DNA from 3 places in the Alkalihalobacterium alkalinitrilicum genome. Region 1 is predicted to be linked to each of the others. Evidence: riboswitches for the same ligand, from Rfam matches in the RefSeq annotation. Region 1 holds a riboswitch; each other region holds the start of a gene.
What was found. Region 1 has a riboswitch for S-adenosylmethionine ahead of metK (methionine adenosyltransferase). Riboswitches for the same ligand answer to the same signal wherever they lie in the genome.
Positions count from the first base shown of each region.

Region 2: another riboswitch for S-adenosylmethionine. It lies ahead of BK574_RS21085 (methionine ABC transporter ATP-binding protein); the one in region 1 lies ahead of metK (methionine adenosyltransferase).
Region 3: another riboswitch for S-adenosylmethionine. It lies ahead of BK574_RS20910 (methionine ABC transporter ATP-binding protein); the one in region 1 lies ahead of metK (methionine adenosyltransferase).

Region 1 covers NZ_KV917368.1:4,475,560-4,484,025, reverse strand. Annotated here, with positions in the region: gene BK574_RS21765 (beta-class carbonic anhydrase) at 1-108, shown strand, start outside; gene BK574_RS27700 (hypothetical protein) at 101-280, shown strand; gene BK574_RS21755 (tetraprenyl-beta-curcumene synthase family protein) at 377-1,429, opposite strand; gene BK574_RS21750 (alpha/beta hydrolase) at 1,613-2,395, opposite strand; gene BK574_RS21745 (gamma carbonic anhydrase) at 2,556-3,071, shown strand; gene BK574_RS21740 (hypothetical protein) at 3,256-3,537, opposite strand; gene BK574_RS21735 (phosphatase PAP2 family protein) at 3,856-4,410, shown strand; gene BK574_RS21730 (glycosyltransferase family 4 protein) at 4,421-5,581, shown strand; gene metK (methionine adenosyltransferase) at 5,712-6,917, opposite strand; SAM riboswitch class I at 7,107-7,217, opposite strand; gene BK574_RS21720 (hypothetical protein) at 7,595-7,918, opposite strand; gene pckA (phosphoenolpyruvate carboxykinase (ATP)) at 8,349-8,466, shown strand, end outside.
Region 2 covers NZ_KV917368.1:4,353,187-4,361,652, forward strand. Annotated here, with positions in the region: gene glpX (class II fructose-bisphosphatase) at 1-893, opposite strand, end outside; gene BK574_RS21080 (DUF86 domain-containing protein) at 1,136-1,582, shown strand; gene BK574_RS27675 (hypothetical protein) at 1,591-1,752, opposite strand; SAM riboswitch class I at 1,886-1,990, shown strand; gene BK574_RS21085 (methionine ABC transporter ATP-binding protein) at 2,225-3,268, shown strand; gene BK574_RS21090 (methionine ABC transporter permease) at 3,228-3,890, shown strand; gene BK574_RS21095 (MetQ/NlpA family ABC transporter substrate-binding protein) at 3,968-4,825, shown strand; gene BK574_RS21100 (helix-turn-helix transcriptional regulator) at 5,050-5,694, shown strand; gene BK574_RS21105 (TIGR01457 family HAD-type hydrolase) at 5,794-6,567, shown strand; gene BK574_RS21110 (phosphatidylglycerophosphatase A family protein) at 6,798-7,289, opposite strand; gene yutH (spore coat putative kinase YutH) at 7,511-8,466, shown strand, end outside.
Region 3 covers NZ_KV917368.1:4,319,248-4,327,713, forward strand. Annotated here, with positions in the region: gene BK574_RS20905 (MFS transporter) at 22-1,263, shown strand; SAM riboswitch class I at 1,354-1,471, shown strand; gene BK574_RS20910 (methionine ABC transporter ATP-binding protein) at 1,650-2,672, shown strand; gene BK574_RS20915 (methionine ABC transporter permease) at 2,665-3,333, shown strand; gene BK574_RS20920 (MetQ/NlpA family ABC transporter substrate-binding protein) at 3,353-4,213, shown strand; gene BK574_RS20925 (carboxymuconolactone decarboxylase family protein) at 5,269-5,673, shown strand; gene BK574_RS29365 (YuzK family famiily protein) at 5,995-6,126, shown strand; gene sufC (Fe-S cluster assembly ATPase SufC) at 6,681-7,460, shown strand; gene sufD (Fe-S cluster assembly protein SufD) at 7,480-8,466, shown strand, end outside.

The sequences.
Region 1 (8,466 bases):
CATCCTCTTTTACCACCTAATACACCCGTACACGGATTAGTTATCTGTCCCGAAACAGGAAAGTTAGATATTGTCGTGAACGGCTATGAATCTACTATACATGTTTAAAAACCGTACGATAACTGGGAAAATTATAGGATTTAGTGGGTTTTTGATTTTTTTAGTAGGCATGTTTTTCTTAATTGGAGCAATCGAAGGACCATTACCGAATACATTATTAATTGTTGGCGTAATAGGTATCTTATCCTCTAATTTTTTCAGAATTAAAAAGGGAGAGTAAGGGATAATCCTTTACTCTCCTTTTCTCGTTTACTCCAACACGAAGATGAGGTGTTCTTTTCGAAGCATTCTTTTTAATAGTAGGTCGTGCTCAGCTCTACTTTCGTCGATAGACCCAGCTATTAATGTAAAAGAAAAACGTTGATAATCCACCGAAGCGAATAAACTTTTTTGCTGTTTCTTTGACTTTCTTTTGCCCTTGGACTTTCTCATCTGCTAAATAAATCGCTACTAAACCTTTATTAATTAAATAATGAAAATTTCGATTCGGAAGTTGATCAATACTATGTTCGGCTTTTTTTACAAAATGCCGAAAACGATCTATCATCTCTTCTTCACTTTGATAATAAAAACAAAAGTTCAAATCTCCTCCAACTCGATCTTCTTCCTGGTCGATAAAGTAGTCTAGTAATATATGTAAGCCTTGCACGTATGGAAAATATCCATTTTTTACACGTTTGACGGTTACTTCCGTTAAAGTTTCATCGGTTGCATAGGCAGCTAAACAAAAAATACCTAAAGTCGACCCTGCACAAGCTGAAAACTCATACCAAGTCATTTCAGGTAGATTTTCCCGATGATTCTCAAACCATTCTTCAAGTAAGCGTACTCGGTCTTCTTCTTTTACGTGTTTAAACACTTGGAGATCACAATAAAACTGACATAGTTCACGCATGGAAAGTTGTACCTTTTGAAAGGACGGCAAAGTAGTTAATACAGCTTGACATGTGTTGACTAAACTATTTAAATATCCCCCATCATCCTGCTCGTCTCGAAAGCGATAATAGTTTACTGGTTCAGCTCCCGGGGTTAATGCATGAAGCATCGCCTCATGTAGCGCCCGAAAATCTTCTGGATCTAGAGAAGTACTGCGATCACACAAATTATCTAAATAATCGCTAATTGTTTGGTATGCAACGATAAATTTTATAATGTTAGCCGCTTCATTTCCTGCTAGTAGTCCATAAATTCCTCCACCTTCACAGTGAAATGTCTTCGTCTTTATACTCATTAACGCTTGTTTTCTTAATTCAGGGTCAGGGATTGCCTCAGCTTTCATTTGCCAAAAATCTAAAAATTGGTGAACCGTCGGAATTACCTTCCGATAAATACTATACATTAACGTCCAAGGTTGACTAGGTACTTTCAAAAGTAAACCACCTCACCCTTCTATTATTCAATAGTAGTACCTTATCACAAACTAAATTTTTATCCAAACTTGCTTGTTAAAGTTCATCATACGAATCAAAAAGCACACCATTTATCGCCGAAAATGAATAGTTATTCTTTATTCTTTAATAGTTTAAAATTTCCTAAAATAAAAAACTTCACCTTATGTTAGATGAAGTTCGACAAATGTTTTGGCATAACGAAATACATCGTCTCGTTCAGGTTCATTAAAGAGTTCATGGAAGAGTCCATCCCACTCCTTGAACCATTTTTCACTCGTTTGTAACTGATCAAACCAAAACTTAGCCGCTTCACTATTCACGATGCGGTCATCACCTGCTTGAAGTAGAAGAAGTGGAACATTTGGAAAATCACTCACGTTTCTTTTAGCCAGGGTCATTGCCTTCAAGATTTCTTGATACCACCGTAACGATACTTTCGTTACTCGGAGTTCATCTATTAAATAAGCTTCTCTTATTTCTTCATTTCTGGTAACAAGATGGGTTTTTAAACCAGATGGAGCGGTGACGCTAGGTAATAGTCTGTGTAATGCTTTCGATGCCATCGTCTTATATTTAGGTGGTTCTTCTGCTAATTTCAATAAAGGTGATGATAAAATGACTCCATGTATTTCCATCCTTTTCTCCATTAACGTACGAATGGAAATGAGTCCACCCATACTATGCCCTATTAAATAAACAGGTAAACCATACAATGCAGCTTCTTTATACCACTCATAGACTGTTTCAATATATTGATTAAATGAATCAATATGTCCACGCTTTCCTCTTGTTTTACCTTGACCAGGTAAATCACCCATGACAATATGAAATCCAGCTTGTTGCCACTGTTTTCTTAACCAACCATATCTTCCGTGATGTTCTCCAGCTCCGTGAATGATAACAATAACGCCCTTTGGCTGTTGGCTACATTCCCATTTCCACATAATAATCCCCTTTCTATCTATTTTTTTCCCCTAATATTTGCTAAACTAAACGTAGTAAATTAGGCAATGATGTTGCTTCTTATATTTATGTCAGAATCTAAAGACATTGTCATCTAAATTGATTTATCCGTTTTTTCACCTTGAAAGGAGCTGTTCACTTTTGATTTATCCTTATAATAACAAAACACCTGATATAGCAGAGTCAGCATTTATTGCAGATTTTGTTACAATTACAGGAGATGTACAAATTGGAGAAAAGACAAGCATTTGGTTTAACACCGTTATACGTGGAGATGTAGCCCCTACTATTATAGGAGATCGTGTGAATGTCCAAGATAATTCCGTCCTTCACCAAAGTCCAAATAATCCACTTATCCTTGAAGATGACGTCACAGTAGGTCACCAAGTAATATTACATAGTTGTATTCTTCGTAAAAACGCCCTTATTGGAATGGGGTCCATCGTGCTTGATGGTGCAGAAGTTGGTGAAGGAGCTTTTATTGGTGCAGGTAGTCTTGTCCCACAAGGAAAAGTTATTCCACCAAACAGTCTTGCTTTTGGGCGCCCTGCAAAAGTTGTTCGTGAATTAACAGAAGAAGACCGTAAAGATATGGCACGAATTCGCAGAGAATACGTGGAAAAAGGACAATACTATAAAAGTTTACAATCCAAATAACGTGAGATGCTTTAGCCAAACCACATAACTGTATGAGTCGTATATATTTTATTAGCTAAGAGCTTAAAGGATTTAATAGCCATCATTATTGAGTAAGACCCGCATGATCCCATGCGGGTCACTCTTATATTTATTTTTCTGATATTAAAGCTACTATTTTATTATTCTCCAGCAGCAAGCGTATTCAGCATCGCCCAAAATCTTGGTTCTGCTCCTTCAGCTGCTTCCTTTCCAGGTACAAACATTGTAAATGAGAATAATTTAAATCACTAACTGTTAGATGAGCGACTCCCTTTTCCATTTCTCCTTCAACTTCACATTCTAATTCCTTCATTTCTGGTATGAAGACCATTTCTTCATCATCATCAGGAACCTCTGAATTCACAGCTGGTGTTTCGACTACTTCACCATTATCAGGCGTATCGATTGGTTCTTCTTCTCCTGTACCATCATTTATTTGTTCCACATGCTGCTAAGCTACCGATAAGTACAGCCGATATTAATATTACTTTTACTTTTTTCATGATAATTCCCCCCAAACAAAAATAACATTAATTAGCAGATAGACCTATTAGGAAATCCCCTGATAATGCGAGGGCGAAACCACCATATCTAAAACCCCTGAAATAAAACATGAAAATTTTGTAGAAAATCTTTTAGCTCCATTTACAAAACTTAAAAAAACTTAAAAATTCCTTCATATTTATATAACACTACATGGTTACAATTTGGTTAACAACTCTCAAAAGTGCCATTGGCAACTTCCTTGAAAAGAGGTTTTCGTATGGAAAGATCAAAACAATGGTTTTATCAGACTGATTGTAGCTTGTTTTATTTGATTAACGAGAAAAGCCAGTCCAAAATTTCATTTTTAGTCATGTCGTACCTTACTCACTTAGGCGGAGCCACTTTTACAGTCGGTATAACAATTCTTCTTTGTTTGCTCCTGTCTGGTCCAATGAAAGGATTAGCTTTAGCAGCTGCCTTAGCTTTAACGTTCAGTCACATTCTCGTTGTCATTTTTAAGAAAGGATATCGTCGAAAACGACCTTATCTTGTGTTGCCAAACACTTACGTTGTTGATAACCGATTTAAAGATCATTCCTTTCCTTCGGGCCATACAACAGCAATTTTCTCAGTTGCCACACCGTTTATTCTTTTCAACCCCTGGCTTTCTTTTCTATTGTTACCTATCGCTTTGTTAGTAGGGGTATCTAGAATTTTTCTCGGGCTTCACTATCCTTCAGATGTCATCGTTGGTGCTATTCTGGGCTTCAGTAGTGCCCTTCTATCTACGGTTGTATTTAGCTATTGGTTTATCGAATTAGGAATGGCGTAGGAGGTTCCATATGAAAATCGCGTTATTTACCGATACATTTGCTCCTCAAGTAAATGGTGTAGCTCGCACCCTACAACGACTTGTTCATCATTTTGAACACCGTAAAGTCCCTTATCAGCTATTTGTTCCTGAAACAATACAGCAAACTGATGTATACTCCCATCATATTCACTCGTTTTTCAGTTTGCCTTTTTTCCTATATCCTGAATGTCGCATGGCTCTTCCTAATCCGTTTACTATTCGACAACAGATCGATGCTTTTAAACCTGACCTCATTCATATTACTACTCCATTTAATATCGGACTCAGTGGCCTTCACTATGGGAAAAAGCTAAACATTCCAATGGTTGGTTCTTACCACACCCACTTTGATCATTATTTAAAATATTATAAACTTACCTTTATGTCCGAAGGGCTATGGAAGTTTATGAAATGGTTTTATTCACACTTTAATATGACCTTTGTTCCTTCAAAAGAAACGAAAGCTCATTTAGTAAGACGTGGATTTACAAATATCGACTTATGGACTCGAGGAGTCGATTGTTTTCAATTTAGTCCAAAGCATAAAGATACGAGCTTATATGAACGATTTAATATTAAAAAGAAATATGTACTGCTTTTTGTTGGCAGAATGGCGCCCGAAAAAGACTTAGAGACGTTGCAGGCAGTCATGGAGCAACTCCCAGAAAGAATAAAAAATGAAGTCCATTGGATTTATGTAGGAGATGGACCACTTCTACAAGAATACAAAGAGAACTTCACACAAAACATTACATTTACAGGCTATCTAGCTGGTTCTGAACTAGCTTCAATTTATGCTCTAGCTGACCTATTTGTTTTCCCTTCAACAACAGAAACCTTTGGGAATGTCGTCTTAGAAGCACTAGCTTCTGGAACGCCAGCAATTGTAGCTAATGCCGGTGGCGTTACTGAGATTGTTACTCATGAACAAACTGGAATTATCTGCGAAGCAAAAAGTCCCACATCTTTCATTTCAGCGATTGAAAGGCTACTATCTGATGAAATTCTTCGCTTACAAATGGGGTATGAAGCGAGGAAGTACGCTCGGTCTCAATCATGGGAAACGATATTTGACAACTTACTTTTACAATATGAAAAAGCATATAGTATGTCTCATTCCGATATGAAACTGGTTTCTTCCCATCATTAAAAGTTAGAAAAGACATCCATTACCACCAAAAATGATGAAAGTCGATGTCTTTTCTGTACTTGTTCCTTTAGCAAAAAAACTTCTTTAAAATGCAAAAAAGGAGTAGGGTCTCCCACTCCTTTTTAGCTTATTATTTTGAAGCTTCTGTTCGTAACAGTTCTGCTTTGTCCGTTTGCTCCCAAGGTAAATCAATATCATTTCGTCCAAAATGTCCATAAGCAGCTGTTTGCTTATAAATTGGACGACGTAGATTTAACATATTAATAATGCCTGCTGGACGAAGGTCAAAGTGCTTTCTTACAAGACTCACTAACACTTCCTCTGATACTTTTCCTGTACCAAAAGTATCAACAGCAATAGATACAGGTTGTGCTACACCAATCGCATAAGCTAGCTGTACTTCACAACGATCTGCTAAACCAGCAGCTACGATGTTTTTCGCTACATAACGAGCCGCATACGCTCCAGAACGGTCCACTTTTGTTGGATCTTTTCCTGAGAATGCTCCACCACCGTGACGAGCATAACCGCCGTACGTATCAACGATAATTTTTCTTCCTGTTAATCCAGCGTCCCCTTGAGGTCCACCGATCACGAAGCGACCTGTAGGGTTAATAAAGTATTTTGTTTCCTCATCAATTAAATGAGCTGGAACCACTGGTTTGATTACATACTCTTTAATATTTCGTTGAATTTGCTCTAATGTTACTTCAGGATGATGTTGAGTAGAAATAACGATTGTATCAATACGGGCTGGCTTTCCATTTTCATCGTATTCTACCGTAACTTGCGTTTTTCCATCTGGACGTAAATATGGAAGAACTTCATCTTTACGAACTTCGGTTAAACGACGTGACAATTTATGTGCTAACGAAATTGGAAGTGGCATTAATTCAACCGTTTCATTATCAGCATAACCAAACATTAACCCTTGGTCTCCTGCACCAATTGCTTCAATTTCTTGGTCCGTCATCTGACCTTCACGCGCCTCAAGTGCTTGATTAACCCCTTGAGCAATATCAGCAGATTGCTCATCAATGGAAGTAAGAACGGCACACGTCTCTGAATCAAACCCATACTTCGCACGAGTATAACCAATATTTTTAATTGTTTCACGAACGATCTTCGGGATATCAACGTATGTACTTGTCGTAATTTCTCCAGCTACTAATACTAAACCCGTATTGACTGAAGTTTCACAAGCTACACGAGCATTCGCATCATTTTTTAAAATGGCGTCTAAAATCGCATCAGAAATTTGGTCACAGATTTTATCAGGATGCCCTTCTGTCACCGACTCAGAGGTGAATAGGCGACGACTTTTCTTTTCTACCATTAAACAGTATCCTCCTTTTTCACATTTTAGAGGAAATTCTATTCCTTCTACGGGTAGTCTTCCCTTAAAATGTGTTAAATATTGATACGGCACTCATTCCCTCACCCTAGTGAGTATAAATTTAAGACATATATAGTCATAAAAACCCCTTTCCTCATGAGGAAAAGGGTTAGACATATCACCTTTAACCTCTTATCTTTCAAAGCATAAGCTTTGCAGGTTAGCACCTTTTCACCTTTTTTAATGGTGTTGGTTGCTGGGTTTCTTCGGGCCTGTCCCTCCACCGACTCGGGATAAGAGTATCCGTTCGCGTCATATCATAACTTACAAAGTAATCGTTGTCAACTATTGCCTGTTGACAGTAGAAAGTCTCAATTAGTAAAACACATTTATCCTTAACAATAGCAAAATTAGATGATTATTCATTTTAAGTACAAAGAAAAGCGAAGTCGCCTGTTTAGCTCCGACCAGCAAATGTTCTGGCAGGCTAAAGTTCGCTCTTTAACTTTTGTCCTGATAGGTTATTTGTCCTCGAGGAGCTGGCGACTGCAGCTAGACAAAAAAAGTCCTCTTTACTAGGACCATTAAGATGCGATATTCCAATATTTTATTTTGCCATGCCGTGATCAACTCTTTTATAGAAGCATTGGCCTCTAAGTTAGAGCGAGAACCTTGTTTTAATACGGTGTATTTTGGTTCTGATTTCGCTTTCGTTCTTCTTCTTCTCTAACTTCTTCCCGAAGCTGCATGCGTAATAACTCATTTTGGTTATCTCGTGGTTTCACCTGACTATAAACCCCGCTCGCCGTTAAACCGATGATTAACGCAACTAATAATTCATTTCCCCATTCTTTAGGAATAAACCATAATACACACGCGACACCAATCGCTAATAACGCTCGATACTTCTTATCAATATTAAAGGCATTTCCGACAACAGTTACTAATGCAGCAACAACAGCTGAAACGGTCGCGAGGTCCAACATTGAAATACTGTCCACCGCAAACCCCTCCTTCCTACTTTATGCTATGCAAATAACTAAAAATGGGTACTGAACAGATTTACCTTATTATTTGGCTTTCTACATGTTGATTTTGGCACATCGCGCGAAAGTTTGGACACCCGAATGAAATATAAGCTATCCAGTATTAACATTGAACATTATCAAAACCTATGAATTTTAAGTATTCTAAAGTCCGTAATAAGAAACCTATTTAATAGGAAAAAAGGCAACACCAATGTATAAACATCCTTTTAATAGCACGTTATTAATTTAGACACATAATTTTTCAACTTATTTGCACACAAATTGAAATAATAGTATAGACTATTTAATAAAATGTGTTATACTAATTTCAACATAAAAAATTAATTATTAATCCTTACAAACATAGTGGATAAAATATAAAAAAGAGAGGGTTTTGTGACCAATGAGTACAATTAGCTTCGCTACTGAATTAGAGCATATTTTACAAGGAGAAAATGTTCATTTAGACCTTCCTGTTTCTAAATTAGTCGAAAGGTCACTAATGAGAAATGAAGGGGTAC
Region 2 (8,466 bases), 120 kb from region 1:
CGCATCACAATGGAATCGGTTTCAACTAAGTCGCCACCTAAAAAGCGGACACCTTGTAGTAATTCGCCAGAGGATACACCTGTTGCTGCAAAAATGGCATCATCACCACGAACGAGATCATCGAGCGTCAAAATCTGATGTGGGTCTTCTAGCCCCATCTTCTTACAACGGTCAAATTCTTCGTCGTCTTGTGGCTTAAGACGTGCTAGCATGTCGCCGCCGAGTGCTTTTATCGCAGCAGCTGAAATGACACCCTCTGGCGCACCACCAATACCAACAAATAAATCGATCCCTGTATGAGGTAATGCTGTCGCGATAGAAGCTCCCACATCACCATCACCGAATAATTTTACCCGTGCACCTTTTTGACGAACTCTTTCGATTAATTCTACATGACGTTCACGTTCTTGAATGATGACGGTTACATCGTGTATACGCTTATTCGTCATTTTTGCAATAATATCAATCGTTTTTTCAATGGGGTCATCAAGTCGGACGAGCCCTGCAGCTTTTGGACCGACGGCTATTTTTTCCATATACATATCTGGGGCATGAAGAAGTGTTCCTTTATCAGCGACGGCAATAACCGCCATTGCATTTGGATGACCTTTGGCGACAATGTTTGTTCCTTCCAAAGGATCGACGGCAATATCGACTTCAGGTCCGTTACCACTTCCCACTTTTTCACCTATATAAAGCATTGGCGCTTCATCTAATTCACCTTCACCAATAACAACTTCCCCATTGCAATTGACTGAATCAAACATCGCACGCATTGCTGTTGTGGCCGCATCATCTGCTTCATTCTTTTTTCCACGGCCAAGCCATTGTGCTGATGCAAGAGCAGCTGCTTCTGTAACTCGGACGATCTCTAATGCTAGTTCACGATCCAATGTATTCTCCTCCAGTTCGTAGCTCTATATGTTCAATCATGTTTAATCATAACAAAATCATCATTAATAAGGAAACAGTATGAACAAATAAAGTGAAAAATTATTGAAATACGTAGGTTTTTACGGAAATATGTTATACTATTTATTAGAAAAGCATCAGTTGTTACTTCAAGCTTTGCGTAAAGATGTATAGTGATAACTGATACTAACAGCCTAAAAAAAAGAACGTCGGGTGATATAAAATGTATTTTGTAGATCGTGAAAAAATTGAAACTACGCTTAGTCATATTGAGGAATTATTAAATTTGTATCGAAATCAAACAACGTGGGAAAGCGTTATTGAAAAATTGGCGTTAGAAAGAATTGGTCATAATTTGATTGAGTCCATCATTGATGTGGGAAATGCAATGATTGACGGCTTTATTATGCGAGATCCAGGCAGTTACGAAGATATTATAGATATTCTAGAGGACGAAAAAGTAGTTGTACCGAGAATTGCAGAACAGCTAAGAAATGTGATTCGTTTGCGAAAACAACTAGTACAAGCATACGTAACCGTAGATCATCCTATTTTAGTTAACGTTTTAATAGAAAACTTATCTGCTATTGAAGCATTTCCAGAAGCGGTTCGTCATTATCTTGAGTCAGAACTAGGACCAGTATCAGCTTTTTTACCAAAAGAAGAATAATCTTAGTTCTAATCCATGAAGTCATTTGTACAAGCAGGTCGATGTTCAAAAGTTTGTGGTGTGGGATAGAGCGGTACACGGCGTGCTGCTCTTTTTTGCGTTGCCCACATAACGTTTGAAGAACTTCCGTTGTCTTTTTCCTCCTCTTCATTTTCTTCACCATTTTTCACCCTGAAATGTGTTGGTTTTACACATGTGTATATTTTCTGACTATTCGTATAATTTATTATATCAAAAAAATAACATTGACATTATTATGTTTTTTATTTATGATGAATTCATTCTTAAATTTCTAAAAATTAAATCTTATCAAGAGAGACTGAGGGAATAGGCCCAATGACGTCCGGCAACCGCCATTTTGGCATGGTGCTAACTCCTACAGAATACTTTCATTCTGGAAGATAAGGCTACGATATGTTCGTGCTGTTTCTTTCTATGTAGGAGAGAAGCTTTTTTTTATTCATTTTTTGGTAGTTTATTAAAGCGTTAAAACACTGATGGGTGTCGGGATGAATTGTTAGTGGATATTAGGAACATTAACGAAAGACTTTCATATCAAAATGAGAGCCACTCCAGGCATACATCGTAAAAAAACCAAGTTATCAGATGTGTAAATATGGAATTAGGAAAGAAGGTGCTTCTATGATCGAAATAAACAATTTAGTTAAAGAATATAAAACAAAAAAAGGAACGGTCATTGGCGTTGACCAGGTCTCCCTAACAATTGAAAAAGGTGAGATCTTTGGAATTGTGGGGTATAGTGGGGCTGGGAAAAGCTCATTGTTACGTTGTTTGAACTTAATGGAAAGACCGACTTCAGGTGAAATAAAAGTCGATGATGTAAACCTTGTTGAACTTAATAAAAAAGAGTTAAGAGAAGCAAGACAAAAGATTGGGATGATCTTTCAGCATTTTCACCTTGTTAGCTCAAAAACCGTGTTTGAAAATGTCGCATTTGCGCTCAAGGCGGCTAATAAGTCAAAAAGCGAAACCGAAACACGAGTCAATGGGCTGTTAGAGATGGTTGGTCTTGCTGATAAGAAGGACCAATACCCTTCTCAATTAAGTGGAGGGCAAAAGCAAAGGGTTGGAATTGCGCGTGCTCTAGCGAATGAACCTAAAGTTCTTTTATGTGATGAAGCTACATCAGCGCTTGATCCGAAAACAACCAAGTCCATTCTTAATCTCTTAAAAAAGATTAATCAAGAACTAGATTTGACGATCGTATTAATTACACATGAAATGGAAGTTGTAAAAGAAATTTGTGATCGAATGGCCGTTATGCAAAATGGACAAGTCATTGAAGAAGGTTCCGTTTACAATACGTTTGCTCATCCTAAAGAAGAACTGACAAAAGATTTTATTCAAAGTGTTTTACAATTTAACCTTCCAGAAGCTTTAACTAATAGCTGTAATGGAACGATCATTAAGATCCAATTTCATGGAGCGATCGCTGGAGAGTCGATTGTATCAGATGTGCTGCAAAGATTTGCAGTTAAGGGCAATATCTTGCATGGTAAGATCGAATATATAAAAGAAACTCCACTTGGCATTTTTATTATGGAGCTAAATGGAAACGAAAGCGAAGTCGAGAATGCCATTAATTATTTAGTTGAACGTACACAAGGAGTGGAGGTGATTCAATATGGTAGAAGCAGTGATCGCGTTGTTGCCGGAGTTAAATAAAGCATTTCTAGAAACACTTTATATGGTTTCGATTTCATTATCGATTGCCGTTATTGTTGGTCTTCCGCTCGGCATTTTATTATTCGTTACGGATCGTGATTTATTTTTAGAAAACAAAATTTTGAAATCGATCCTTGGAGTAGTTGTTAACTTAATTAGGTCGGTTCCATTTATCATCTTACTTGTCGCTTTGTTACCTTTAACGCAGTTGATCACAGGAACGACGATTGGACCAACAGCAGCATCGGTTTCCTTATCTGTAGCCGCTATACCGTTTTTTGCGAGAATAGTAGAGGCGGCGGTCAGGAAAATTGATAAAGGGGTCATCGAAGCCGCGATTGCTTGTGGAGCAACCCCTTGGATGATTATAAAAGATGTGCTATTACCTGAGTCGAAATCGGGAATCATTCAAGGATTAACGATCACAACGATCAGCCTAATTGGTTACTCAGCCATGGCAGGGATTATTGGCGGTGGTGGAATTGGTGATTTAGCTGTCCGCTTTGGGTATTATCGTTATGACAATAATGTAATGTTTACGACCATTATTATTCTGATTTGTCTTGTACAATTTATCCAATATACGGGTGATTTCATCGCGAAACGAGTAGATAAACGATAAACATTAAATAAGTATTTAACGATTAGCAGTAGCTAAAGTTTAAATAAAATAATAAACAACTAGAGAGGAAGAACCAAATGAACAAATTAAAATTATTCATTTTTGCCATTGTAGCAGTAGGTCTTTTAGCTGCATGTTCAAGTAATTCTGAAGATGCAAGCGCTGAATCTACTAATGGAGGAACAGAGCAAGCTGAGGATAAAGGAAAGCTAACGATTGGAGCAACAGCTGGTCCTTACAGTGATATGGTGACAAAAGCGATCAAACCGATTTTAGAAGAACAAGGTTACACGATTGAAGTAAGAGAATTTAGTGATTATGTACAACCTAACTTGGCCCTTGGAAATGGTTCGATTGATGCGAACGTATTCCAACATATCATTTACATGAATTCGTTTGCTGAAGGGAATAATTTAGAGTTATCAGATGTTATCGCTATCCCTACTGCACCAATGGGGATTTACTCTAAGCAGTTTGACACTCTTGAAAACATTGAAGAAGGCGCAGAAATTGCAATTCCTAATGACCCTACGAATTTAGCAAGAGCATTATTGATTTTGGAGAGAGAAGGGTTAATTACAATTAGTGAAGATGTCGACCCATTAACCATGTCCGAAAAAGATGTAAAGGATAATTACAAAAATCTTCAATTCAGACCAATTGAAGCTGCGCAATTACCAAGAACACTTGATAGTGTCGCTTTAGCTGCTGTCCCTGGTAACTTTGCGCTTGCAGCGAATATGGAACTTCTCGATGCCCTTAAATTGGAAACTTTGTTTGAAGATTATCAAAACCGTGTCGTTGTGAACACGAGTGACTTAGATGAACAGTTTGTCAAAGATATTCAAGCAGCTGTGGAGTCAGTTGAATTTGAACAAGTCATTGACGCTGAGTTCCAAGGATTCGGAAAACCAGAGTGGATGGAAAATAAATAATTTCATTAATGAAGCCTAGGTTACCGATTGGTGGCCTAGGTCTTTTTATTTTAAGACTTCCTGATGTGGTAGGCTAAAATATTTCAAAAATGGTACATACGAAAAACCTAATGTTAATAATCTTGTAGGGAAGGCCATTTGCTGTTATTTTCTAAACATTTTAGTTTAATAAATTTACTTACTTCCTGAAATCGATTACAATATTAAGGAAGGTGGTGGATAGGATGGATAAAAAAACCTCCTCAACTCGCGAGCAAATTTTACAATTGTTAAAAAAACATAAAAGCTTGACGGTTGCTCATTTAGCCAGTTCTCTTGGTATTACAGAAATGGCCGTCAGAAGGCATTTAAGTACGTTAGAAAGAGATCAAATGGTTGAAACGAAAATAGTGAGGCAAGCTATGGGGAGGCCATCGACACTCTATTCATTATCAAAAGAAGGCGAAGAAGTTTTTCCACGTAATTATGCAGCACTTACATTAGGATTTTTGAAAGATATTGAAAAGTTAAATGGTAAGCAAATGATTGATGATTTGTTTGAATTACGACGGCAACGTATGAAAGAAGAGTTAGAAGTGCGGTTTAAAGGAAAAAGCTTTGATGAACGAATTCAAGAATTAGCAAATTTGCAAACAAAGAACGGTTATATGGTGGAGTGGGAGAAAACAGATGACGGTATCATTCATTTTAAAGAATACAACTGCCCTATTTCTCAAATTGCAGAAGAGTTTCCTGTCGCTTGCGCTTGTGAACAGTCTCTATTTCAAGACTTATTAGAAACAGAGGAAATCGAATGTGAAACGTGTATGGCAATTAATGAAACACCACATTGTTATTATAAAATTAAACCTCCTGTCAATGAGGAATAATCGAAGAAGTATGGCATAAAGCTGTGCTTCTTTTTTTATATTCTTTATAATATAAAGTAAATATATGGTGTAAGATACCATAACTAAAAGGAGAGTTAAATGAAAAGGTATAAAGGTTTCTTAATTGATTTAGACGGAACGGTATATAAAGGAAAGGAAAGAATTGAAGAAGCAGTGGATTGGATTAACGAAATTCATCATTCAGGAGTCCCTTACTTATTTGTGACAAATAACTCATCGAAGACACCAGCACAAGTGTCAGAAACGTTAAATCAGATGGGAATACCGTGCACGCAGGATCATGTTTTTACGACGAGTCAAGCAACAGCCAATTACATTGCAGATAAAAATGAGAACGCGAAAGTATTTATGACGGGAGAAATCGGGTTGGAATCAGCATTAAAAGCAAAAGGCCTGCAAATAGTCGAAGAGGATGCAGAGGTGGTCGTGATGGGAATTGATCGACACATTACATATGAAAAGTTCGCGAAAGCATGTCTTTTTGTTCGGAATGGTGCTATGTTTGTATCAACAAATGGAGACAAAGCAATACCGACGGAACGAGGATTAATGCCTGGAAACGGCTCACTAACTTCAGTTGTTTCAGTTTCGACAGGGGTGACACCAACTTTTATAGGAAAGCCAGAGTCCATCATTATTGAGCAGGCATTACAACAGCTAGGTACTAGAAAAGAAGAGACCTTAATGGTTGGTGATAATTACGATACAGACATTATGGCGGGAATTCGTGCTGGCATTGATACGCTTATCGTCCACACGGGAGTAACGTCAAAAGAAGATTTACAACAAGTCGAACACCAACCAACATATTCGCTTTCTTCGTTGACGGAGTATGTGTTTTTGGAGGAATAATTTTATTGTCCCGTATCAATTGCTATCACAACTAAAGTGAACATAGACGGTGCAACGTCCTGTGGCACCGTCTGTGTAACCCTAGCGTGTAGGCTATAACAAAATATCAGTGGGGGAAGAGGAAAACCCCATGGATGAAGTTTCACTTAATTGTCCAAAATGGCCATGGTTTAGTACAGAAGAAAAAAATGCGATAAATTTCGTTCTTTTTTTATTATTAGACACTAACATTACTCACAATTGGCTGCCCGGTGAGCTAATCGACTTGATGCTGCTGCAGCTATCGCGCCAACAATGTCATCTAAAAACGTATGACACTCTTTTGACTCTTTATCATTCAACTTTTCAAGTATGCCAGGCTTTTGCTTGTCGATATAGCCGTAATTTGTAAAACCAATGGATCCATATACATTAACAATAGATAAAGCAATGATCTCATCTACTCCGTATAAGCCCTCATCTTCTTGAATAATACTTAATAATGGTTCTTCAATTAGGCCTTGTTCTGCCAATTTGTCTAACTGTATTCCCGTTATGATCGCATTTTGTACTTCTCGTTTCGATAGCACTCGATCAACATTGAGTTTACATTCTTCGATATCTAGATTAGGATGGTATTTCACTTGTAAAAAGTAAACCAAATCAGCAATATCATCAAGCGTAACTCCGCGTTCTTCTAACGCTTTTCTTGCGACTTGCTCGAGGTTATACTCTTCTTTCATTCTCATCACCTCAATTAAAATTTCCAGCACTAGTTGTCCATCTTATTTGGATTTGTACAAACTCAGTTGGTGTTAACAAATGACTCGTATATTCTTTATTGTATGTTGTTCCAGTAAAAACATACTTGTCATACTCGTAACAGGCTTAATGTGTTGTTACACTTTTTTAAATTTGGGTCATAGACTATATTATGAAGTTGGCTGACGAGGAGTGAATCAACATGTTTGAACGCAATATCTACGACCATTATCAGCTGTACTGTGAAGAGCGGTTTATGTTAGGGGACTATGAAGGGTTTATGGCGAATCAAGACTATTATGTGTTCGTTCCGATAGACCGTACTGCAGGTCAATCAATACAAGATATGATGCTAATGACTGAACATTTAAAGACAACTGGTGAACGAGTCGTTGCTGAAGTGTTTCCGACCGTTCAAAAACAATCGGTGGCATTAATTGACGGTGTTGACGGGTATTTACTTAAACTGCCTAATAGATCTGAAGAATGGAGAGGGGAAGAGGAAGAGAGTCTTGGCCACGCCCTTGCTTTTTTTCATTATAAAGGCGCGAATATTCAATCGGGGCGACATTCCACGTCAAACTACTTTGGGCAATGGAAATTCATTTGGGAGAAACGGTTAACACAATTAGAGCAATGGTATCAAAAAATGTTACAACAGCTTCCACAAACAGAAATTGATGATGCTTTCATTATGAGTTTTCCCTATTATATGGGGCTCACTGAAAATGCGATTCAGTATGTAGCAGATAGTGATATTGATGAACCGTATCGAGCGAATGAACAATCTGTCATTTGTCATCATTGTTTTATGGAAAATACGTGGGTTAGTTCTCCAGGAGTGTCGAAATCGTTAGTTAAACTTCCTACGGACTTTATTATCGATCACCCGAGTCGCGATGTTGCAGAGCTCATTCGCCATGAATTTTATAGTGAAGATTATTCGGAAGAAAAGATTGTTTCTTTTATTTATGACTATGAAAGTGTAAAGCCGCTAACGGCTTATGCCTGGAGAATGGTATATGCTAGGCTATTGTTTCCATTAAAGTACTTTGAGACGCTAGAAAATTATTACGGCACGCAATTAAGAAATGAACGGTTATTTTATGGAGAACAATTTCTAGATTTATTAGATCAAGAACAGAGAAATCAGACATT
Region 3 (8,466 bases), 160 kb from region 1:
GGGAAGGAAATTGAAATTAGAATGTCTAAGTTTATTGGGGATTGGGGTAATCAATTAAAAAGTTATAACAAAAATGTTCGGTTATTCTTACTCACATCCTTTTTAGGAAATGTCGGTATGGGCATTTTCATGATCATATACAATTATTATATTCGTGAACTGGGCTATGACGATCAAGTAAATGGAAAAGTGATTGCGATGACCGCAATGGCCTCAGCAATCTTTTTATTACCTGCGGGATTAATGAGTGATAAAGTTGGAAGAAAAAAGGTAATTTTAGTTGGGGCTGTTTTTTCTGCCATTACCTTACTTCTAAGGGCGGTCTTCGTGGACGAGTCACTTTTGCTTGTAAGTGCATTTTGTACCGGTGTTTTCATGGCATTTATACAAGTTTCTTCCATTCCCTTGCTGGCGGAAAACTCTACTGAAAAACAACGTGTTCATTTGTTTAGTTTTAATTTTGCATTAATAATGGTCGCTAATGTTGTCGGTAATGTAGTTGGAGGAACGTTAAGTGATGCGCTGCAAGCCTTTTTATCTTTAAGTCCCTTATGGAGTGTTCGAATTACGTTACTCGTTGGAGCAGCATTCTTCTTTGCTTCGATCATTCCTGTATTAAAAATCAATGAGAAAAAGAAGCTTAAAACTGAAAAAACAGCTGCAAGTTCATTTACAAGTATTTTCAAAACACAGAAATCAGGCTTGAAAATGATTGCGCTTTTTGCCATTGCTCAGTTAATTATAGGTTTTGGTTCAGGACTTGTAATACCGTACTTAAATTTATATTTTACCGATCGATTTGAGATTAACAAATCACTTGTTGGTATTATTTTAGCCCTTGGTCAAGCGAGCACTGCAATCGCATTAATGATTGGCCCAGCAGTCGTGAAACGATTTGGTGAAGTTCGAGCCGTTGTCATTTTACAACTATCTTCATTACCATTTCTGTTATTAACTGCTTACACTGAAAATCTTTGGTTCGCTGTGATTGGATTTTTATTCCGTCAGGCTTTAATGAATGCAGGAAATCCGATTCAAATGTCATTAATGATGAGGAGCGTGGATGACTCTATAAAAGGGTTAGCGAACTCAGTCGGACAAATGGTGTTCCAATTAGGTTGGGCGGTGATGGGGCCTGTTTCGATGACGTTTGTCATGTTATATGGTGCATATTATGGATATGCGATCGTCTTTTCAATCACTGGTGGACTGTATTTAATTGGCTCTATTTATTTTTATCTCGTATTTCGAAAGGTTAAATAAACGTTTAATTAAAAGTGGTTGACAACAAATTTCGACACATGTTATCATTCTCTCATTGCTTTAATAAATTCATAATTTAATAGCTATTAGCTCTTATCTAGAGTGGTGGAGGGACTGGCCCGAAGAAACCCGGCAACCTTTGAAAACACGAAAAAGTGTTAAGAAAGGTGCTAAATCCTGCAAGGTGAAATCCCTTGAAAGATGAGAGAAAGGACTAACATTGCGATTAAACCTTTCTGTTCATCTGTTGACGGAAAGGTTTTTTTATTCAAAAGTAAACTTTTAATAGAAGGTAGTATCGCCTTTATTACAAGTAAACATATAGGAAAAGTATAGATAGAAAAAATAGAGAGATGGGAGAAAAATAATAAAAAAGGAGGATCACGATGATAAATTTAAGCGGCATTCGAAAACTGTTTAAAACAAAAGACGGAATTGTAACAGCAGTAGATCATGTTGATTTAAATATAAATGATGGTGAAATTTACGGAATTATTGGTTACAGTGGTGCAGGAAAAAGTACACTCATTCGTATGCTAAATAGTCTAGAACGGCCGACAGAAGGAACGGTTACTGTTGCAGGAAAAGAGCTTTCGTCATTAAAAGGAAAATCATTACGGAAAGCGCGACAAGAAATTAGTATGATCTTCCAGCACTTTAACTTATTATGGTCAAGAACAGTCAGTGAAAATATTGTGTTCCCGTTGGAAATTGCTGGTGTGCCTAAAGAAGAACGTAAACAGCGAGTGGACGAGTTGATAAAGCTCGTTGGATTAGAGGGTAGAGGCGGATCGTATCCTTCCCAGCTGAGTGGGGGTCAAAAGCAAAGAGTCGGAATTGCAAGAGCGCTTGCGAATAACCCGAAAGTACTCCTTTGTGATGAAGCAACATCTGCGCTCGATCCAAAAACGACAGACTCGATTTTAGAATTACTCGTTGATATTAATAAAAAGCTTGGCTTAACGATTGTCCTAATTACGCATGAAATGCACGTCATTCGGAAGATCTGCCATCGTGTAGCCGTGATGGAAGCAGGGAAGGTCGTCGAAGAAGGTCCTGTTCTTGAGGTCTTTAAACATCCAACTGCTGGTATTACGAAACAGTTCGTAAAACAAGTTACAGATCCTGAAGAGACGAAAGAAACGATTTCCCACATTATTGAAGAAGAAACGGGAAAAGTCATTCAATTAAGCTTTGTTGGCGAAGAAACGGAAAAACCGTTAATCACTAGAATTATACGGAATTTTGATATAGAAGTTAACATTTTACAAGGAAAGATCTCGCAAACGCAAGAAGGAGCGTATGGAACGCTTTTTATACAGATTAAGGGAGCAGAAAATGAGATCGAAAATGTGATTGCCTTTATTCGAGAGCAAGGAGTTCAAGTGGAGGTGATCGATCATGTTTAATGAATGGCTTAGCAAAATGAAATGGGATAAATTATGGGAAGCAACGGTTGAAACCATTTATATGACGTCAATCTCGGTTGCCGCAACGTTCGTCATTGGGATTGTTTTAGGACTTATTTTATATTTAACAAGTAAGGGAAACTTATGGGAAAACCGTCCCGCTAATCTAATTGTAAGTTTGATTGTCAATGTATTTAGGTCTATTCCGTTTATTATCCTAATTGTATTACTCATCCCGTTTACAAGAGCGTTAATGGGTACAATGCTAGGGGCGAATGCGGCGCTACCCGCTTTAATTATTGGCGCGGCTCCTTTCTATGCTCGTATGGTAGAAATCGCCTTAAGAGAAATCGATAAAGGTGTGATTGAAGCCTCGCAGTCGATGGGTGCAACGAATTGGCAAATCATTTATAAAGTATTAATTCCAGAGTCACTACCAGCGTTAATCTCAGGAATTACCGTTACAGCGATTGCTCTCGTAAGTTATACAGCAATGGCAGGGGTGATCGGGGCTGGAGGACTGGGCCACTTTGCATACTTAGAAGGGTTCCAGAGGAATAATACAACCATTACTATGGTGGCAACAATCGCAATCCTATTAGTTGTTTTCGTTATTCAATGGATTGGAGATTATTTCACAAATAAAACAGATAAACGTTAATCAAGGGGGAAAAAAAGAGATGAAAAAGTTCTTAAGTTTAATTGGAGCTGCAGCGATTTCTTTATCATTAGTCGCTTGTGGCGGTGGCGCTGAAGAAGAGCCGCAAACAGAAGAAACACCAGGTGAAGAAGAAGCAGCACAAGAAGAACATGTAAAGCTAGTCGTAGGAGCATCAGCTGTTCCGCATACAGAAGTATTGGAATTTGCTGCTCCACTTTTAGCGGAAAAAGGGATCGATCTTGAAATTAGAACATTCACGGATTATATTTTACCGAACCAAACGTTAGAAAATGGCGAATTAGATGCGAACTATTTCCAAACACCAGGTTATTTAGCTATGCAAATTGAAGAGTTTGGTTATGAGTTCGAAAGCATCGGGCCCATTCACGCGGAGCCAATCGGTGTTTATTCAAAAGAGTACAGCAGTTTAGATGAACTTCCGGATGGAGCAACAATTATCATGAGTGAATCTTTTAGTGATCACGGTCGTATTTTACCAATCTTTGAGCGTGCAGGTGTGATCGAGCTTGACGTAGAAGAAGGTCAATTAGCACAGCGTGAAGACATTGTTTCCAATCCAAAAAACTTAGATTTTTCAACACTTGTAGAAGCTAGTTTGCTTGCTCCTTCATTTGAAAGTGGAGAAGGAGATGCAGTTGTTATCAATACAAACTTTGCACTACAGGGTGAAGTTGATATTGAAAAATACGGTATTGCATTTGAAGGACAAGATGTGCTTCAACCGAACTTAATCGTTGTTCGCTCTGAAGATGTAGATCGTCCAGAAATCCACACTTTATTTGAGGTGTTACGTTCTGAAGAAGTAGTAAACTTCATTCATGAAAGATATGACGGTGCCGTTATTCCTTGGAGTGAATAATAAATTAAAATGATGGCAAAGGTGTTCGAAAAGCTTAGGCTTTTCGGACACTTTTTTTATTCTAGAAACTGAAAAAAGACTAGGAAGAGGTGTTCGATATGAAGCGCGAGCATGGCGATCATGATGGTCGCGATAGGAAGTCACAAGAAGATCACGGACACTATAGGAGTTCATAGTGCCCGAAGAAGGCAGTTGCGAGTAGTTGGCGGTCACTATAGAGAGCTCATAGTGCCCGCAGGAGGCAGTTGCGAGTAGTTGGCGGTCACTATAGAGAGCTCATAGTGCCCGCAGGAGGCAGTTGCGAGTAGTTGGCGGTCACTATAGAGAGTTCATAGTGCCCGCAGGAGGAAGTCAAAAGAAGAGAGCGGTCACTATAGAGAGTTCATAGTGCCCGAAGGAGAAAGCAAAAGAAGAGAACGGTCACTATAAAGAGTTCATAGTGCCCGAAGAAGGAAGCCAAAAGAAGAGAACGGTCACTATAAAGAGTTCATAGTGACCGAAGAAGGAAGCCAAAAGAAGAGAGCGGTCACTATAGAGAGTTCATAGTTCCTGAAGGAGAAAGCAAAAGAAGAGAGCGGTCACTATAGAGAGCTCATAGTTCCTGAAGGAGAAAGCACAAAGGAAGAAAAATCACCATAATGCCCTATATATCAACGAAAAAATACTACTCCGTTTAACTGGCTCTAAAATTCACACATCAATGCTACCTGATAATAGGCAATGTTTATAGCAGCAAACGTAATAATATAGACAATTAAGATTATTTTCTGGCGCCATCGTGCAAATTTTATTAGCATCGTTGTCTTTAAGGAAACAAGAAAGTCTAAGTGGAAGATAAGCTCTAGCAAAAAACCGGTTGGTGCAACTCATACTAAGTGAGGGATGCAGGAAAACCCCCGCTGAATAGATTTTACTTTATACAACAAAAAACAAAAAAATCTAACCCCCTCTTTCCACCAGCTTGTAAGCACTATTGAACAACGATACATAAAATCCTGAGAAAAAGGCATAATAGGTTCGTTAATTGTGTTCAGCTAATAAGGAGGGTACATACGATGAATCAACAAGACCAAAATCAAGATCAGCAACAGGACAGCGTCATTCAAATGGCTTTGCAAGACTACAAAGAAGGTTTGGGACAGTTTCTTCAAAAAATGCCAGATATCGCAGGAAAATATAACGAATTCACGGAAGCTTGTTTTAAAGAAGGCAAACTAACAAAAAAAGAAAAACAGCTCATGGCATTAGGTATTAGTGTGTTTGCACAAGACGAGTATTGCATCATATACCATACAAAAGGTTGTCTCGATGAAGGGTGCAGCGAGGAAGAAATTCTTGAGGCGCTCGGTGTAACAGCCGCGTTTGGTGGAGGAGCAGCGATGAGTCAAGCGGTAACGTTAGTTCAAGAAGCAATTTCTGAATTAAGTAATTCAGATGATCAACAACAGCAGAAACATTAACCTTTATTTTAAACTGCCTGATTGCCCATACACAGTGGTTCATTTTCTCCATTTGTGAGCATGAAGGAGTATCTGTGTTGAATTGTATAGCATAACTACGTGAGAAAAGTTGACTGTATGAAATGAAAGATTGTCAGATAATTTAACACTATATCGTAGTTGGGAATAAATCGTCAGGATGATAAGATTGTTTGTAGATAAAGCGCAACTAAGCTCTCGTTTGTAAAAAACGACTAATCAAAAGTTCGCTTTAAAAATGGAAAGGATTGATTTATTATCCACTCGATTAAAACGAATTACACAGGTGAAATGGAAAAAGCGATGCAACAAAGCCATGGAATAGGGTATGAGGAGTATAATCGAAGCTTGGACAAACGTATGGAAATCGAAAAGGCGCGCGATATAGAATATAAGCGATCAATAAAATTAGCAATAGAATTCAATCCACGTTAAAATAATAAATGTAGATAGAGGCTGATTCATTCATCATGAGTCAGTCTCTTTATCTAGTTACAGTCTCTAGCTCCTCAAGGTCAAATGTTCTGCCATAACAAAAGTCAAAAAGCGGACTTTCGCCTGCCAGAACATTTGCTGGTCGGAGCTAAACAAGAGCCTTCCGCTTTTCTGTGTCTAGCTACAGTGTCCAGCGCCTAGTGAATTTTCGCGCCCCTCCTTACGATAAGTCAACATCGTATCGTTAGCACTCTACGTGTTTCCTTTATCTCATACGGGGGTGCTTCAATTCATACGTCGCTAAACGGACACTTTCGCTTTTCTGTCACACGTATGAGATAATAGGAAGATGAGAAACTAATGTTGTTGGACAAGGCGTTGAAATACTTTCTAAACATAAGTATATAAAAAGTGTATAAATGTTAGTAAAAAAGTTGAACTTAGTTTGCATTTGTTATAAGATTGTAATGAGAATAAATTGAGAATAAACAAAAGCACTTTTTTCGTCAAGACCTTAGTGCAAAATTTAGACAATATATTGGAGGTAGTAAAGAATGACAGCACCATACTTAAAGATTGAAAATCTTCATGTAGCAATAGAAGGTAAAGAAATCTTAAAAGATTTTAACCTAGAAATTAACGGTGGAGAGATCCACGCGATCATGGGACCAAATGGTACAGGTAAATCAACATTAGCATCTGCACTAATGGGTCACCCTAAATATGAAATTACGAGCGGAAACGTTACTTTTAACGGCAAAGATTTATTAGAAATGGAAGTAGATGAGCGTGCTCAAACAGGTTTATTTTTAGCAATGCAATACCCAAGTGAAATTAGTGGGATTACAAATGCGGACTTCCTTCGTTCAGCGATCAACTCGCGTCGTGAAGAAGGAGAAGAAATTTCATTAATGAAATTTATCCGTAAACTAGATGAAAAAATGGATCTTCTAGAAATGGACCAATCATTTGCACAACGTTATTTAAACGAAGGTTTCTCTGGTGGAGAAAAGAAACGTAATGAAATTTTACAATTAATGATGTTAGATCCGAAAATCGCGATCCTAGACGAAATTGACTCAGGTCTTGATATCGATGCACTTAAAGTCGTTTCTAAAGGTATTAATGCAATGCGTGGAGAAGAGTTCGGTTGCTTAATAATCACTCACTACCAACGCTTATTAAACTACATTACGCCTGATAAGGTTCACGTAATGATGCAAGGTCGTATCGTTAAATCAGGTGGTGCGGAGCTAGCTGAACGTTTAGAAGCAGAAGGATATGACTGGATTAAAGATGAGCTTGGCATTGAAGACGAAAAAGTAGAAGCATAAGGTAGTAAGGAGGGATAACATGTCAGTGGAAACGAAGCTAGCGTTCGATAAAGAGTATGTTAAACAATTTTCTACAGGGCGCGGCGAACCTGAATGGCTATTAAATTTTCGCCTAAAGGCGCTCGAACTAGCAGATAAATTAGACTTACCAAAACCAGATAAAACAAAAATTGATAACTGGAATTTCACGCAGTTTGCTCATCGTCAAGACGTTACAGTTCCATCTTTTGATGAGTTGGATGACGAAGTAAAAAGTTTAGCTGGTGAAGCAACAAATGAGCAAATTATCCTTGTCCAAAAAGATGGTGTAACTGCTCGTCTTCAAGTTAGCGAAAGCGTGAAGCAACAAGGAGTTATTTTTACGGATTTAGCGACAGCACTTAAAGAACACGGACAATTAGTTGAAAAACACTTTATGGCGGATGCTGTGAATGTCGATGAAAACCGTTTAGTAGCCCTACATGCAGCATTATTAAATGGTGGTACTTTTATCTATGTACCGAAAAATACAGAAGTGACTATACCTTTACAAGCGATTTATAATGTTAGTGATACGGCGCTATTTAACCACGTTATCGTTGTTGCAGAAGAAAATAGTTCTGTAACTTATGTAGAAAACTATGTTGGAAGCCCTCAAGAAGAAACAGTAGCGAACATCGTAGCTGAAGTTTATGCAGCTGCAGGTGCGCGAGTTTCTTTCGGAGCGGTTGATAACCTTTCTGAAAATGTAACAACATATGTCGTTCGTCGTGCGCATGTTGGCCGTGATGCACGAGTAGATTGGGCACTTGGTCAAATGAACGATGGAAACACAGTGAGTGACAATACAACGCATCTTATCGGTGAAGGTTCATATGCTGATACAAAAACGGTAACAATTGGCCGTGGAAAACAAAAACAAAACTTTACTACACAAATTTTCCATCATGGAAAACATTCAGAAGGATATATATTAAAACACGGTGTTATGCGTGAAGAAGCAACTTCAATTTTTAACGGAATTACG